3 regions of the Streptomyces sp. NPDC006879 genome follow, and region 1 is predicted to be linked to each of the others. Evidence: riboswitches for the same ligand, from Rfam matches in the RefSeq annotation. Region 1 holds a riboswitch; each other region holds the start of a gene.
What was found. Region 1 has a riboswitch for cobalamin ahead of ACFYMC_RS00980 (prenyltransferase/squalene oxidase repeat-containing protein). Riboswitches for the same ligand answer to the same signal wherever they lie in the genome.
Positions count from the first base shown of each region.

Region 2: it holds a riboswitch for cobalamin, as region 1 does, so the genes downstream of both, ACFYMC_RS19105 (energy-coupling factor ABC transporter permease) here and ACFYMC_RS00980 (prenyltransferase/squalene oxidase repeat-containing protein) in region 1, are expected to answer to the same signal.
Region 3: it holds a riboswitch for cobalamin, as region 1 does, so the genes downstream of both, ACFYMC_RS27195 (ABC transporter substrate-binding protein) here and ACFYMC_RS00980 (prenyltransferase/squalene oxidase repeat-containing protein) in region 1, are expected to answer to the same signal.

Region 1 is NZ_JBIAGC010000001.1:210,712-216,178, forward strand. It holds gene ACFYMC_RS00970 (energy-coupling factor transporter transmembrane protein EcfT) at 1-597, opposite strand, end outside; gene ACFYMC_RS00975 (SCO2322 family protein) at 594-1,235, opposite strand; gene ACFYMC_RS00980 (prenyltransferase/squalene oxidase repeat-containing protein) at 1,316-2,611, opposite strand; cobalamin riboswitch at 2,720-2,851, opposite strand; gene ACFYMC_RS00985 (MBL fold metallo-hydrolase) at 2,894-3,931, opposite strand; gene ACFYMC_RS00990 (aldehyde dehydrogenase) at 4,121-5,467, shown strand, end outside.
Region 2 is NZ_JBIAGC010000025.1:1,759-7,225, reverse strand. It holds gene ACFYMC_RS19120 (hypothetical protein) at 84-1,700, shown strand; guanidine-III (ykkC-III) riboswitch at 1,840-1,900, shown strand; gene ACFYMC_RS19115 (DMT family transporter) at 1,915-2,229, shown strand; gene ACFYMC_RS19110 (hypothetical protein) at 2,323-2,829, shown strand; cobalamin riboswitch at 3,137-3,334, shown strand; gene ACFYMC_RS19105 (energy-coupling factor ABC transporter permease) at 3,364-4,065, shown strand; gene ACFYMC_RS19100 (energy-coupling factor ABC transporter substrate-binding protein) at 4,062-4,409, shown strand; gene cbiQ (cobalt ECF transporter T component CbiQ) at 4,416-5,165, shown strand; gene ACFYMC_RS19090 (energy-coupling factor ABC transporter ATP-binding protein) at 5,162-5,467, shown strand, end outside.
Region 3 is NZ_JBIAGC010000057.1:7,265-12,731, forward strand. It holds gene ACFYMC_RS27185 (ABC transporter ATP-binding protein) at 27-815, opposite strand; gene ACFYMC_RS27190 (FecCD family ABC transporter permease) at 812-1,813, opposite strand; gene ACFYMC_RS27195 (ABC transporter substrate-binding protein) at 1,837-2,820, opposite strand; adenosylcobalamin (AdoCbl) riboswitch at 2,829-2,985, opposite strand; gene ACFYMC_RS27200 (cytochrome P450) at 3,147-4,550, shown strand; gene ACFYMC_RS27205 (NADP-dependent isocitrate dehydrogenase) at 4,698-5,467, opposite strand, start outside.

The sequences.
Region 1 (5,467 bases):
GACCCCTGCCTCGTAGAGGGCGGCGGGCAGGGACTTCAGCAGCCGGGCCGGGTTGGCCAGGGAGTTGGCGGCGCCGATGCAGATGAGCAGGGTGGCCAGTCTTGCGCCCTGGTAGCAGGCGAAGAGTAGTTGCTCGGCGGTGATCGGCCCGCCCAATCTGATGCCCTTGACCCAGTGGGGCAGGGCCAGTTCGGGCAGCGTGAACAGCAGGTGCGTGCCCGGGACCGGGGAACCGAGGGCCACGGTGAACAAGAGCCGCATGACGAGCACGAAGACGCCCAGCCGTAGGAAGAAGCCGTAGCTGCGGGCCCAGGGAGCGTCGGTGCGACGGACGGTCACCACGTAACCGGCGACCGCCACGAGCAGGCCGAGCAGCAGCGGATTGGTGGTCCGGGACGCGGCTGCGGCCAGCCCCAGTGCCCACAGCCACCAGGCGCCGGCGGTGACCGCGTTGGCGCGGGTCGCCACCGGTGCCCGTAGCCGGTTCCACCAGCGGGGCGGATCGGCGTGCTCCCGCGCCGACCCTCTCCGGGATTCCGGGCCGCCCGTGTCCCTGGGCGGGCGGGCGGTGGTGCGGTGCTGGGGAAGCCCGGTCATCGGGTCCGGCGGCGGCGGTTTTGCCAGAGGGCGGCCGTCGCCAAGGCGATCACCGCGGACACCGCGGCCAGCAGCCCCACGGAAGGACCGGACCCACCGCCGGACTCGGCGGTGCCGGGCGCTGTCGCGGTGCTCGGCGCGGGTGCGGGGGCCGTGTTCCGCGGCTCTGCTTGAGCCACCTGGTCTCCGCAGCCCCGCCGCGGGTACCCGGCGATGGCGCAGAGCAGCGCCGCGCTGTTGTAGCGCAGCGGGGTGGCGACCACCGCCAACGCCTCGGCGGTGGTCGCCGCCGGGGCGAGGGAGGCGCAGTAGCCGCGCGGTTCGGATTGGGGTGGGCTCTCCCCCTGCGGTGCGTCTCGGGGCAGACCGAAGTCGACGAGGAGCGCCACTCGCTTCTTGCCTTCCCGAGCCGGCGTGTCCTTGCACAGGGTGGCGAACTCCGCGGTGCCGCGCGGGAGCGGGGAGCCGACCGCCGAATCCTCGCTCACCGAGAAGCGGAAGCCCTGGACCGAGCCGTCGGCGGGGCGGGTGGTGGACGGTCCCTGGGTGGCGTACACCCATCGGCCGCCGTCCCGCTCCCAGAACGACCAGTACCGGTAGCCGGTGGCCTGGGCCGGGCCCGCAGCCAGCAGCGTCATACAACTGCCGAGGGCGAGGACGAAGGCCAGCGCCGTCGCGTACGGGCGGCCCGACGCGGGGCGCGGGGGGCGGCGGACGGTCACGACGTGCCGTTCTTCTTGCGGCCGCTGATCAGGATGCCGATTCCGATGCCGGCGACGGCGCCCACACCGATGATCCACCAGATGTTGGAGCCCGAGTTCTTCTCCTCGGACTTCTCGGCGGCGTCGTCCTTGGTGTCCGCGTTCGCCGAGGACTGCTCCTTGGACGCGGCAGCGGCCGGGGCCGGACCCTGGGCGTTCAGCTGGGCGACCAGGTCGGTGCCGCCGAAGGCCTTGGGGTCGGCGCCGCCGGCGTGGGCGGCGAGGACGAGCTGGGCATAGCCGGCCGGCCCGGCGGTCTTGGCCCAGGCGGCTCCGTTCTGCTCCAGCCAGGCCAGCGGCTTGGCGGCGGCGTCCCGGTGGCCCGCCGCGGCCAGGGCGATGACGGTGTCCGCGGTGTTGCCGACGTCGGGCTGGTCGGTGGCGCCCGGCATGGCGGACATCAGGTGGTCACCGGTCTTGGCCGTGGTGCGGGCGAGATAGGCGCTGGCGGCGGCGGCGGCCTGGGCGGGCTCGACCTTCTGCGCCGCCTCTGCGCCCGTGCGGCAGGTGGGCGTGGCCTCGGTGAGAGGGGTGTTGGACTTCGGGGCTTCCACGAGCAGGCTCATGCCGAGCATGCCGAGGACGGCCGCGGCGGTGGCGTCGGCGTTCGCCGACAGCTTGCCGGCCTGGTCCGGTTGGTAGGCGAAGGCTCCGAGGTCGGCCGCAGTGGCGATGTCCTTCTCGGCGCAGCTGACCTGGAGGGAGGCCAGGGCGTTCGTGGCCCGAGCGCCCTTCTTGGACGCCACCTGGTCCACCTTCTCGCCGGCCGCGGCGAGCGCGCCCACCACGATGCCGGTGGAGTTGGCGTCGCTCGCCCCGCCGGGGTTGTAGCTCCAGCCGCCGTCCTCGTTCTGTACGGACTTCAGCCAGTCCACGCTCTTGGCGACCACCGCGTCGTGGCCACCGAGCGAGGCGAGCGCCTGTACGGCCGCGGCGGTGGCGTTGCTGTCCGCCATGGTCTTGGCGTCACAGTCCTGGGCCGGGTCGGGGCGGAAGGAGGCGAAGGAGCCGTCGGCGCACTGCTGGCCGGTCAGCCAGTTCACGGCGGCTGCGGCGGGCTGCACGCCGGCGGCGTCCTGGGCGAGGAAGGCCAGCGACTGGCGCCAGACTCCGTCGTAGGTCGGGTCCGTCGTGCCGTACAGGCCGGAGGGTATGGCGGGCGCGGGGGAGGGGGCCGCGAGGGCTGCGGGGGCCAGTGCCACCGCCAATACGCCGGTGGCGGCGAGCACGGTGGCGCTGCGTCGTACGTTCACGGGGGTGGGGCCTCTCCTGCTGGGGAGCCGGGAGGCAGGCGCGGGCGGCACCGGGCTCCGGCCCCGCATTCCTCGACGGTTGCCGTCCACCGCGTTGCGGTGGCGCGAGCCGTGTACATCCGCACGGGGCGATCCGGCTCACCGCCTGGGCGGTTCACGGCTGCGGGTCAGCGCCGGATTCGCACCGGCTTCTCCCCGAACGGAAGTGTCAACGACCCGCCCACTGTACCGGCAGGTACCTTGCCGGTCCGGAGCGCGGCCTGGCCGCTGTCGCCGGCGCCCTCAAACCGCCAGATAGGTGACCGGATCGCTGCCGGGTACCGCTTCGACCCGGCCGAGTTTCACCAGCCGCCGTAGATGGGCCTCGGCCTCGGAGACGGCGATGTTGCGGGAGCCGAAGGGGATCTCTTCCCAGGGGCGGTTCCATTCCATCCGCTCGGCCAGTGCCCAGGGGGTCAGTGGTTGGCCCAGGAGGGCGCGGAGCCCGGCCAGTCGTTCCTCGTGGTGGTCCAGGAGTTCGCGCACCCGGCCGGGTGCGTCGGAGAAGGGGTGCTGGTGGGCGGGTAGCACTTCGGCCGGAGTGAGGCGCCCGATGCGTTCCAGGGAATCGAGGTAGTCCCCGAGCGGGTCGGTGGCCTGAGCGTCCTGCGGACCCTCGTAGAGGCCGATGTGCGGCGAGATGCCCGGGAGGAGGTGGTCGCCGGAGAACAGGCGACCCAGGCCCGGCTTGTTCGCCGGATGTTGCTCTTCCAGGTGGAGGCAGACGTGCCCGGGGGTGTGGCCGGGCGTCCAGAGGGCCCGAAGGTGTCGGCCGGCTAGCGGGAGGAGCTCGCCGGGGAGGATCTCCCGGTCGGGTAGGGCCGCGTGCAGGCCGGGCAGGGAACGCATCCGCCCGGAGTCCCGGGCGCTTCGTAGGGGGGCCAGGTGGTCTTCGGGGGCGCCGGCGGCAGCGAGTTTGGTGGTGAGGTAGCGGAGCCATTCGGCGGGGTCGGTGTCGCGCAGGCGGCGGACGACTTCGGCGTCGGCGCGATGCATGGCGATCCAGGCACCCGAGGCTTCCCGAACCTGGCCGGACAGGCCGTGGTGGTCGGGGTGGTGGTGGGTGATGACCACGCCGTGGATTTCGGCGATCTCGACACCGAGCTCGGCCAGGCCTTCGACGAGGGTGTCCCAGGAGTGGGGGTCGTCCCATCCGGTGTCGATGAGGACCGGGCCGCGGTCGGTGTCCAGGACGTGGACGAGGGTGTGGCCCAGGGGGTTGTCCGGGATGGGGACCTTGATGCTGTGCACGCCCCCGCCGTGGTCGGTCACCTGTGTCATGTGGCCCCCTGGTGTGGTGACGGTGCGGAGCGCCCACTATAACGAGAACTCGTTACAGTAGTAGCCCGAGTGAACTTTCTTGGCCTTCTGTCGACTGCTCGGACCGTGGACTCCTTGAAGTGGAACTGGTATCAGTTCTGAATCTGAAGAAGCGTCAGGGGTAGGCCGTCGGGAAGGGCAGGCACCACCATGACCGAGCTCGTGGAGCACCAGAGGCTTTTCATCGGCGGAGAGTTCGTCGATCCGCTCGGCACCGAGACCATCGAGGTGATCTCCCCCCATACCGAACGAGTCCTCGGACGGGTGCCGCACGCCTCCCGAGAGGACGTCGACCGGGCCGTCGCCGCCGCCCGCCGGGCCTTCGACGAGGGCCCTTGGCCGCAACTGCCCCTCGCCGAGCGCATGCAGGTGGTGGGGCGCATCAAGGACGGGATCGCGGCACGGCACGAGGAGATCGCCCGGTCGATCAGCTCCCAGAACGGCTCCCCCTACTCCTGGAGCGTGCTGGCCCAGGCGCTGGGCGCCATGATGGTGTGGGACGCGGCGATCACGGTCGCCCGTGACTACCCGTACGAGGAGTTCCGCGACGGCGTGCTCGGACGGATCCTGGTGCGCCGGGAACCGGTGGGGGTGGTGGCGGCCGTCACACCCTGGAACGTTCCGCAGTTCGTCGCCGCGGCCAAGCTCGCGCCCGCCCTGTTGGCCGGCTGCTCGGTGGTGCTCAAGCCCTCTCCTGAGTCACCGCTCGACTCCTACCTCCTGGCCGACATCGTCGGGGAGGCGGGCCTGCCCGAAGGGGTCCTGTCGATCCTGCCCGCCGACCGGGAGGTCAGCGAGTACCTGGTCGGACACCCGGGCATCGACAAGGTCTCCTTCACCGGCTCGGTGTCCGCTGGCCGAAGGGTCATGGAGGTCGCCGCGCGCAACCTCACCCGAGTCACCCTCGAACTCGGCGGCAAGTCGGCGGCCGTCATCCTGCCCGACGCCGACCTCGACAGCGCGCTCGCCCAGATCGTGCCCGCGGCCTGGATGAACAACGGTCAGGCGTGTGTCGCCCAGAGCCGGATCCTGGCTCCCCGCAGCCGGTACGAGGAGGTGGCCGAGGCGCTGGCCGCCGCCGCCACCGCCCTGGTGGTGGGCGATCCTCTGGACCCCGCGACGCAGATCGGGCCGTTGGTGGCCCGGCGGCAGCAGCAGCGCTGCCTCGACTACATCCGCATCGGCCAGGAGGAGGGCGCCAAGCTCCTGGCGGGCGGTGGCCGGCCAGCCGGTCAGGAACGCGGCTGGTACGTGGAGCCGACGCTCTTCGGCGGGGTGGACAACGCGATGCGGATCGCCCGGGAGGAGATCTTCGGCCCGGTCATCTGCCTGCTGCCCTACGGGGACGAGGAGGAGGCCGCGCGGATCGCCAACGATTCGGAGTACGGACTCAGTGGCAGCGTGTGGACCGCGGACGTGGCCCGCGGCATCGACTTCGCCCGCCGGGTGCGCACGGGCACGTACAACGTGAACACCTTCAGCCTGGACATGCTCGGC
Region 2 (5,467 bases), on a different contig from region 1:
CGACCCCAGACTGGGGAATGCCGGATACGTTGCGACAGCTCGCACCGTTGCCAATGAGGTGCACCGCTCGCGGGAGGGGGCTCATGGCCGATCCAACGCGCCCACCAGCCGGTTCGTCCACGGTGGAACGCGGGGAAGTGCCTGAGGTTGCCGCGCTCGGCAACACGTTGACACGGCTCTTCAACACGCTCGGGATCTCCCAGCGCGGCTACGCGGCCCGCGTCCAACTGCACCACTCGATCGTTTCCCGGTATCTCGGCGGCCAACGGGTGGCTTCCCGGGACTTCGTCGAACGCCTCATCCAGGAGGCGCAGGAGCAGCTCGGTGCCCCGCTCAAGGAAGCGGCCAAGACCCGGGTCCGAGAGCAGCGGCTCGCGGCGGTTCGGGCCACGGACCCGGCCGAGTACGAGGTGGAGTTGGCGCGTCAGGAGGTCGCCCACGCCCGTCGCGCCATCGCCCGCCTGGAACGCGAGCAGGCGGCCCTGCACGAGCACATGGACCGCCTGGAGGCCGAACTGGCCGCCGTGACCGCCGAGCGGAAGCAGTTGGGCCACGACTGGGCCAGGGACCGGGCCGCCTCGCGGCACCGCGAGTTGGAGCTGCTCGCAGCCACAGCCGAGCACCGGCACATCCGCGAGACCCTTGAAGGGGAGCTCACCCGGGCACGGGCCGACCTCGCCGACGTGAACGCTCTGAAGACCGACGCGCAGGCACGCTGCCGCACGCTGGAGGACCGGGTGCTCGGGCTGGAGGAGGAACTCGCCGCCTTGCGAGCGGCTCGCGAGCAGGAAGCGGCCCCGGAGCGGCCCCTGTCTGTCTTGGAGCTGCTGGACCGGCTGTCCAGCCACCTCGTGGCCGGACGGCCGCGCGAGGTGACGAGGGCGCTGGAGGCAGCCGCATGGGAGCGGCCGGCGGACGAGTTGTTCCGCATCCTGGGATGGCTCGTCGTTGAGGCGCGGCACCGGGCGGACTGGTTGGTGGGCCTGGTGTGCGAGTACCGCTCCGTGGACACGGTGGCAGCGCTGGGCGAGCAACTGCCCGCGCTCGGGCGTGAGGTCGAGCTGGACCGCGAACTGCTCTCGGAGGCCGTCAGGGCCAGGACGCCCCAGGACCTGGCCCACCTGTACGCGCGGTGGGTCACGGCAGAGGACTGCGCCATGGGTGATGCACTGCTCGCCCGGGCTGTGTGGTCGGCGCGGGCGGTGGACCTGGTCGCCCTGCTGGGCCTCGTCGACGACGCGCCGGCGACCGAACGGGCCGTCCGGGAGACCGCCCGCCACGGGTTCCAGCCGCGTCGGCTGTTCGGGATCGCCCGTCGCCTGGCCGAGCAGGGGCGCGATTGCCTGGCCGCCGCGGTCCTCGCCGCGCTCGTCCACATCGCCGAGCGAGCGGTGGGCGGGGCTGGTGCGTTCCGCGAAGAGTTCGTCGTGCTGCTGCCGCACCAGCGCGCCGACCTGGCGGGTCGGATCCTCACGGCCGCCGCCCCGCTGTCGATGCTCCGGCTGCTCTACTCGCTCTACGACGTGCGGCAGGGCGAGGTCGTCGCCGACGAACTCATCGAGCGGGCAGCGGCCGAAGGGGCACTGCCCGCCCTGCTGGCCAACGCCCCGACCGCGTACCCCTCGGGCGAGCTGAGCAGCGCAGCGGAGCTGCGGGAGCTGTTGCGGACCTACCAGGAGCCCCTCGTCGGTGACGTCTGAGCCGTTGGGGCGCACGCGGGGAGCAGCCACGGGCAGGGCGCGGCTGGCGTCCGCGTGTTGGGGCACGATCCGGGACCTGGGCTGCGGAACAGGGTCCTTGGTCCCTGGCCCGGACCGGACAGCCCGTGCGAGGGTGGGGGCAGAGCTCAGACCAGCTCCCGGACGAGGGGCGCCGTACCCGGACACGACGACGGCGTCGAGGGAGCTGTTCGTCGTGGCGTGGATCGTTCTGATCGTCTCCGGGGTCCTCGAAGCCGTTTGGGCCACCGCACTGGGCAGGAGCGCCGGATTCAGCCGGCCGGTGCCCACCGCGGTCTTCGGCGTGGGCCTCGTGCTGAGCATGGCCGGGCTCGCCTACGCCCTGCGCACCCTGCCGATCGGTACCGGTTACGCGGTGTGGGTCGGCATCGGTGCGACGCTGACCGTGGCTTACGGGATGCTGTTCGGCGGCGAGAGCGTCTCGGCGGTGAAACTGGCACTGCTGGCCGGGATCGTGGGCTGTGTGATCGGGCTGAAGGCCCTGCACTGAAATCCCGTCCCCGCGACGGGAACCGTTGGGTTCCTCCGGGTGTCTCCGCGTATGACAATACTGTCCCCGTATCAGGGAGAATCGGGGAACGCCATGCCTCTGCGTCAACGTCAGCGCCTGGTGGCCGTCGCCACCGGCACCGCACTCACCCTGGGCGTGGGAATCGCCGTCCCGGCCGCCGCTTCGGCTGCGCCCGCGACCCAGACCCCACGCGTCGTCAACGCCCGTTGGGGCGGGCACTGCACGTACGACCGCCTGGTCATCGACATCAGGGGCTATGTCCCCACGGTGTCGGTGCGGCGGGTCAGCGAACTGCGATACGACGGGTCCGGCCGGAAGGTCCCGCTCGCGGGCCGCTACTTCCTGGAGATCCGTCTCAACCCCGCCCAGGCGCACAATGAGGCGGGCAAGTCCGTTTACCGGGGCCCCAAGCTGCAGAAGATCTACCTTCCCAAGCTCAAGGGCATCGCTCTGACCGGCGACTACGAGGCGTACGTGACCTTCGGAGCCGCCTTCAACACCAAGCCCACCTACAAGACGTTCAAGCTGCATGGGCCCGAGCGCGTGGTGCTCGACTTCAAGCACGCCAACGTCTGCTGAAGCACCTGCGGCCGGCGGGCCGGGACGGCGCACGCGCCCGTCCCGGCCCGCCGTTTGCGTGTGCCGGGCATCCGCTCGCCTCCGGCGAGCGGGCCCGCTCGGGCCAGAGGCCGGGGACCCCGCGAGGAGCACACGGCGATCGTTCGAACAGAACCGGGCCGGTCGCCCGAGGTCACCGGGAGGCGTGAACCCCGAGGGCCGACGTGCCTGCCGAGGGGACCACGGGCCGTGGATCGCGCGGGCCGTGGTCCCGGCCGCGCTCCGCTGCCCGAATTCGGGCCGGGTTGTGGCTCGCTGGGGTAGGCCATTAGGGTCGCAGGGCCTTGGTGTACGGGAAGACGGTGTGAAACCGGCGCGGCCCTCGCCACTGTGATCGGGAAGTCCGGCTCCACTCCTTCGGGAAGCCACTGGGCTGACGCGGGGAGTCCCACGCCGGCCCGGGAAGGCGGGGTCCGGGCATGAGTACCCGTGAGCCAGGAGACCGGCCGGGGCGCGTTGTCCATCCACGAGGTGCTGGAGAGGTCTCCCCCACTCATGCATATTGCCGAGGGGTTTCTACCCCCCTTGCACGCGGTCGCCTGGGGCGCCGCGTCCGCTCCCTTCGTCGTCCACGGCGTACGCTCCCTGACCCGCGAGGTCAAGGCGAACCCCGAGAGCACCCTGCTGCTCGGCGCTTCGGGGGCCTTCACGTTCGTTCTCTCCGCACTGAAGATCCCCTCGGTGACGGGCAGTTGCTCGCACCCCACCGGTACCGGGCTCGGAGCCATCCTCTTCCGGCCGCCGATCATGGCGGTGCTGGGCACGATCACCCTGCTGTTCCAGGCCCTGTTGTTGGCCCACGGCGGACTCACCACGCTGGGCGCGAACGTCTTCTCGATGGCCATCGCCGGCCCGTGGGCCGGGTACGCCGTCTACAAGCTGTTGCGGCGCTTCGAGGCCCCGCTGATGGTGTCGGTGTTCTTCGGCGCCTTCTTCGCCGACCTGGTCACCTACTGCGTCACCAGCGTGCAGCTGGCACTGGCCTTCCCGGACCCGGGCAGCGGCATCCCCGGGGCGCTCGCCAAGTTCGCCGGAATCTTCGCCGTCACCCAGATCCCACTGGCCGTCAGCGAGGGCCTGTTGACGGTACTGGTGATGCGGCTGCTCAGCCAGTCCAGCAAGAGCGACCTGATCCGGCTGGGCGTCCTGGCCCGAATCACCCCGAAGGCGCAGAAGCAGGAGGCCCCGGTCCGATGAGCCGGAACGCGAAGATCAACACTGTGCTGCTGCTCCTGGTGGCGGCCTTGGCCGTACTGCCCCTCGCGCTGGGGCTCGGCGACGGCAAGGAGGAGCCGTTCACCGGCGCGGACGCGCAGGCGGAGGTGGCCATCACCGAGCTGAAGCCCGACTACGAACCCTGGTTCTCCCCCCTGTACGAGCCGCCCTCGGGTGAGATCGAGTCCGCCCTGTTCGCCCTCCAGGCGGCACTCGGCGCGGGCGTACTGGCCTACTACTTCGGGGTGCGGCGTGGCCGCCGCCAGGGTGAGGCCGCGGCGGCGCGGGCGGGCGAGACCGGGCCCACCGTGAGCTCCGCACGGTAGCGGCCGGTGCTGCCGATCGATGTGGCGGCGCACGGCAACCGCTGGCGCCGCCGCCATCCACTGGAGAAGGCGGTCCTCGGTCTCGGGCTCACCGGGTCGGCGGTCGCGTTGCCACCCTGGCCGGGCTCGGTGCTGGTGGGCGCGGCCACCGTGGCGATCCTGTTGGGGCCAGCCGGGGTGACGTGGCGTCAACTGTGGCGCGCGTACCGGATCCCACTCGGATTCTGTTTCACCGGGGCACTGCCGCTGCTGGTGCAGCTGGGAGGCCAGGAAGGATTCCTGGCACTGGCACCTGGGGGCCCTCGGTTGGCCGCGGAGCTGCTACTGCGCACCTCGGCCGCCTCCTTGGGGGTGCTGTTGTTCGCCTTCACCACACCCGTGTCCGACGTGCTGCCGCGGCTGATCCGGGCCGGGGTGCCGGCCCCGGTGGTGGCGGTGGCGCTCGTCATGTACCGCATCGGCTTCCTGTTGTTGGACTCGGTCGCCCAGATCCGGCAGGCGCAGGCCGCTCGGTTGGGGCACACCAGCCGGGCGGCGGCCTGGCGTTCGCTCGCCGGACTGGCAGCGACCGCCTTCGTCCGGGCCTTCGACCGGGCTTCGCGTTTGGAGGCCGGGCTGGCCGGGCGGGGCTACGACGGCACGATGCGGGTGCTGGTGCCGTCCACGGTGTTGTCCTGGCCGTTCCTGGCGGCGACCGGAGTGCTGTTGACCTCGTTGAGCGCCACCACGCTCGTACTGGAAGGGCTGGTGCTGTGACCTGCGGACCGATCGTCGAACTCCTCGATGTGTCCTACGCCTACGAAGACGGCCCCGCGGTGCTCCACCGGGTGGACTTCGCGATCCGTGAGGGCCGCTCGCTGGCGCTGTTGGGCCGCAACGGCGGTGGGAAGACGACGCTGTTGCGGCTGCTGAGCGGCGGGCTCCGGCCGGACTCGGGCGAGGTGCTGCTCGCCGGGGAGCCGGTGCGCTACGGCCGCAAGGGACTGACCGGGCTCCGGACCTCGGTGCAGCTGGTGGTGCAGGATCCGGACGATCAGCTGTTCGCCGCTTCGGTGGGC
Region 3 (5,467 bases), on a different contig from region 1:
ACGCCCCAGCCGAGGACGGCGCCCGCTCATCGGTCCGGGGGGAGGTAGACGAGGGTGGGCACCCCCGTGGTCGGGTGCACACCGACACTGGCGCGCACCCCGTAGACCTCGGCCAGCACCCGCTCGGTGAGCACCTCGACCGGCGGACCCGATGCGACCACTCGACCGGCGTCCAGGACGTACAGCAGGTCACAGTAGGCTGCGGCCAGATTGAGGTCGTGCAGCACCACCAGATTGGTGGTGCCGAGCCCCCGAACCAGTGACAGGATCTCCAACTGGTAGCGGATGTCCAGGTGGTTGGTGGGCTCGTCCAGTGCGAGCAGTCCGGGCTCCTGCACCAACGCTCTTGCTATCAGGACCCGTTGGCGCTCCCCTCCAGAGAGCCCGTCGAAGGCGCGCTCCGCCAGTGGGTTCACGCCCACCCGCGCCAGCGCCGCGTCGACCCGACGGACGTCGTCGGGACCGTCCGCCTCCCAGAACCGCTTGTGCGGACTGCGCCCCATCGAAACCACCTCACGGACCGTCAAACCGAAGGTTCCGGTGGCGTCCTGCGGGACGACCGCGATGCGGCGGGCCCGGTCACGCACTCGCACCGAGCCCACATCGAGACCGTCCAGCAGAATCCGTCCGGCATCGGGGCGCAGCGCACCGTACACACAGCGCAGCAGGGTGGTCTTGCCACTGCCGTTGGGGCCTACCAGCCCCACGGTCAGCCCGGCTGCCGCGCTCAGGTCCACCGCATCGAGGAGGGTACGCCCGTCGATCTCGAACACCACTGCCTCGACGCGCAGTTCTGCGGGTGGTCGGGCGGTCATCCGCTGATCCCCTCGGTTCGGCTGGTGCGGCGCAGCTGCCACAGAAAGAAGGGGCCGCCGATGAGTGCCGTGACCACACCCACCGGAATCTCCTCGGGCGCCGCCACCGTGCGCGCCACCAGGTCGGCCAGCAGCAGGAATACCGCCCCGCCGAGCGCGGCCACCGGCAACAGCCGCCGGTGCGAGGCACCCACCAGCATCCGGGCGGCGTGCGGCACCATCAGCCCGACGAAACCGATCGCACCGCTGAACGCCACCAACACGCCGATCACCAGTGAGGCGAGGACAAAGACGACCGCACGGAAGCGACTGGTGTCCAAGCCCAACGTGCGGGCCCCTTCCTCCCCCGCGAGGAGGAGGTCCAGCGGCCGGGCCAGGGCGAGGAGCAGCGCGGTGCCGAGGATCAGTGCCGCGGCGGGCAGGGCCAAGCTGTCCCCGCGAGCCGCACCCAACCCGCCGAGGGTCCAGAACAGGACCGCCCGGACGTGTTGCGCGGACGCCGACAGCACCAGGACCAAACTGGTCAGGGCCGTCAGGATGTACTGGACGGCGACGCCCGCCAGGATCAGCCTGCCGGTGGTCATGGTGCCCCCGCGTCGGGCCATCGCGTACACCACGACCAGGGCGAGCGTCGACCCGGCGAACGCGGCGACCGGCAACGCGAAGGTGGTGGCTGCGCCCGCTCCCACACCGAGGACGACGACCAGCACCGCGCCCGTCGAAGCCCCCGAGGAAGCGCCGAGGAGGAAGGGGTCGGCCAGCGGATTGCGCACCAGGGCCTGCAAGACGGTGCCGGTGACGGCCAGCCCCGCCCCTACCACCGCGCCGAGCAAGACCCGCGGCAGGCGGACCTCCCACACGATGGCGGCGAAGGGCCCGGTGCGCTCGCCGCCGACGAGGATGGTGACGACCTCCCGGACGGGTATCCGCACCGGGCCCAACACCAGGGCGGCCACGGCGAGGGCCGTGAGTGCGCCGAGCAGCAGTCCCAGGGCCATCGGGAACCGCAGACGGCGGACGCTCACCGGGCGGCGGGATGGAGCTGGCGGGCGAGTTCCTCTACGGCGTCCGCCACTCGTACGCCGAGCACCGCCGAGGAAAGCGGCAGCACGGCGAAGCGCCGGTCCCGGACGGCCGGGACCTCTCTGAGTGCTGGGTCCTGCAACAAACGCTTCTTCTTGGCCTCAACGGTCGTACCACCGTAGTCGTAGATGACGACCACCTCGGGCCGACGCTGCACGACCTGTTCCCACGAGACGTCCCCGAAGGTGTCCTTGAGGTCGGAGAAGACGTTGTCGCCGCCGGCGAGGGAGATGATCTCGTTGCCGATGCCGTGACCACCGGAGGTGAAGGCCGTGTTGTCGCCCGAATCGTAGACGAAGACCGAGGGGTGCTCCGCAGCGGAAACCTTCGCCTTGACGGCCTCGATGCGCCGCTGCCCCTCGGCGAGCAGCCGCGCTCCGCGCTCGGGAACACCGAAGACCCTTGCGACCTCGGTGATCTCGGTGCGCAACTGGTCGAGGCCGACCTTGCCTTCGGTGCAGTACTCCACGCTGAGCCGGGTGGCGACGCCGCTCTTCTCCAGGCCTGCCCGGTCTCGGCCCGCGCCCTCGTCGAAGGCGCTGGTGTAGCCGCCGTACACGAAGTCCGGGGCGGCGGCGAGCAGGACCTCCTTGGAGGGGTACTCCTTGGCGAGCACCTTGATGCCCTGGTAGTCGGAGCGGTAGCGCGCGAGGATGGCGTCGTCGAGGTAGGCGGTGCCGACGATGCGGTCCCCCAGCCCGAGGGCGAGCAGGATCTCGGTGGTGTGTTGGTTCATGGTCACGGCACGCTTCGGCGGCGCGTCGAAAGTCGTCTGAACCCCGCAGTTGGTCACGGTGAACGGGAAGCCGGCGGGGGAGCCTTGGAGCTGGCGCACCGGGTCCGGCTGACTGCCGCAGGCAGCGAGCGGAACCAGCAGAGCGGTCGTGAGAAGTGCGCGCAGGCAAGCGCGAGTTCGGGTCATGGCCCTGTTTGCCTCTCCGGGGATCCTCGTCCCCGATGGAAGTGAAGAGGCGGCGCGTCAGTGTCTGACTTCCGGGCGCGCCTTCGAGGGCGTGCCCGGTCACAGTGGCGGGACCGTACCGGAATCGCACCGGCTTCCTGGCCTGCGCCGCCTTGGTGATCAGTGCCAGTGTGCCAGACCGTCATGGCCGCCGATCACCGCGGTGGGTCGAGTTCCCACCCTCGCCGGGTTCGGGGATGTCCGGCACAATGGGCGTCTCGGGTGGCCCCGGCTGCGTGACCGCTGTCGCGGGCGACCATGGGTTCGGCGATCGCCTAGGGGGCGGCGTGGGCGCACGGGAGGTGTCGGTCCCCGGACCGACGGGGTTACCACTGCTCGGCTCGGTCCGGGAGCTCAGAAGGGATTCGCTGGGCGCGTTCTTGGCCGCACAGCGCGAGTTCGGGGACCTGTGCCGTTTCGTGGCAGGACCCCCCGGGCTGCGCAACGAGGTGTACGCGGTGTTCTCCGCGACGGGCGCACAGCAGGTCCTGGCCACCGACTCGGCCAACTTCCGCAAGGACAACCTCTTCTACCAGGAGGTCCGTGAGTCCTTCGGCAATGGCCTTCTGACCAGCCAGGACGCCGACTATCTTCGTCAACGCAGGCTGGTGCAACCCCTGTTCACTCGGCGGCGCGTCGACGGGTACGCCCGGGCCATGACGATCGAGGCAGCGGCCCTGATAGGTCGCTGGTCCGACTCCCCCGATGCCACCGTCGACCTCGTACCGGACATGGCGGACCTGGCCCTGCGGACGGTGGCCCGCATCCTGTTCGGCACTGATGTGGGGCGTGCCGTGGCCGTGGTGGAACGCTGCTTCCCGATCCTCGGGGAGTACGTGCTGCGGCGCGGCTTCTCGCCGGCGAACCCGCCACGGGCTTGGCCGACCCCGGCGAACCGCAGGGCAGCCGCGGCCACCGAGGAGCTGTACGCCGTCTGCGACGCGATCATCGCGGGGCGGGTTGTCAACGGGCGTACGCAGGAGTCCGCGCCCAAGTCCACCCGGGAGCAGACCTGCGATCTACTGACGCTGCTCACCCAAGCGCAGAGCGAGCAGGAGGAGGCGTTCGGCCCGGCCGAGCTCCGGGAACAGGTCCTGGTCTTCCTGTTGGCGGGGCACGAGACCACCGCCACCTCCATGGCATTCGCCCTGCACCTGCTGGCCGGCCACCCCAAGGAGCAGGAGTTGGCCAGGCAGGAGGTGGAGAGCGTCCTGGCCGGCCGGGTGCCCACCGCGGCCGATCTGGACCGACTCCCCTACCTGACTCAGGTCCTCAAGGAGTCCATGCGCCTGTATCCGGCCGCTCCGATCATCGGCCGCCGTTCGGTCGAGGCACGGGAGATCGGCGGGATGACCGTGCCGGCGGAATCCGACGTGATGGTGGCGCCCTGGGTGATCCACCGCAATCCCGCCTACTGGCCGGAGCCCGAACGGTTCCGACCGGACCGGTTCACATCACAGGCCGAGCAGGACAGGCCGCGCTACGCCTGGTTGCCCTTCGGCGGAGGACCACGCGCCTGCATCGGCCAGCACTTCTCCATGCTGGAGTCGACGCTCGCGCTGGCGATGATCCTGCAGTCCTTCGAACTCGAAGCGGTGGACCGGGAGGTACCGGTGGAGACCGGCATCACCTTGCGCGCGAAGGGGCCGGCTCGCGCCCGGCTGCGAAAGCTCGACGGGAACGGGGCGTGAACCGTCCTGACGGGGACGATCGAGAGAAAGCCACCGCACCGCTCTCAGCACCTGTGAGGGAACGCCGGTGCCCCGGTCGGCGATCGCCGACCGGGGCACCGGTTCGAGCTTGTCCGCGCGGGACGGACCGAGCCGCCCCGCAGCGGGTCAGGCGAGGGTTCCCAGCGCCTGGTTGAAGGTCTGCGAGGGCCGCATGACGGCCGCGGCCTTCGCCACCGACGGCTGGTAGTAGCCACCGATGTCCGCCGGGGAGCCCTGCACGGCGATCAGCTCGCCGACGATGGTCTCCTCCTGCTCGCCCAAGGTCTTGGCCAGGGCCGCGAAGGCCTCCGCCAACTGGGCGTCCGCGGTCTGCGAGGCCAGCTCCTGGGCCCAGTACAGCGCCAGGTAGAAGTGGCTGCCCCGGTTGTCGATCCCGCCGAGGCGGCGGCTCGGCGACTTGTCCTCGTTGAGGAAGGTGCCGGTGGCCCGGTCCAGGGTGTCGGCGAGCACCTGGGCGCGGGCGTTACCGGTGGTGGTGGCGAGGTGCTCGAAGCTGACCGCAAGCGCCAGGAATTCGCCCAGGCTGTCCCAGCGCAGGTAGTTCTCCTTGACCAGCTGCTGGACGTGCTTGGGGGCGGAGCCACCGGCACCGGTCTCGAACAGGCCGCCACCGTTCATCAGCGGGACCACCGAGAGCATCTTGGCGCTGGTGCCCAGCTCCAGGATCGGGAACAGGTCGGTGAGGTAGTCGCGCAGCACGTTGCCGGTGACCGAGATGGTGTCCTCGCCCCGACGGATGCGCTCCAGGGAGAAGGCGATCGCCTTGACCGGCGACATGATCTCGATCTGCAGGCCCTCGGTGTCGTGCTCGGGGAGGTACTGCTTGACCTTGGCGATGAGGTTGGCGTCGTGGGCGCGGTTCTCGTCCAGCCAGA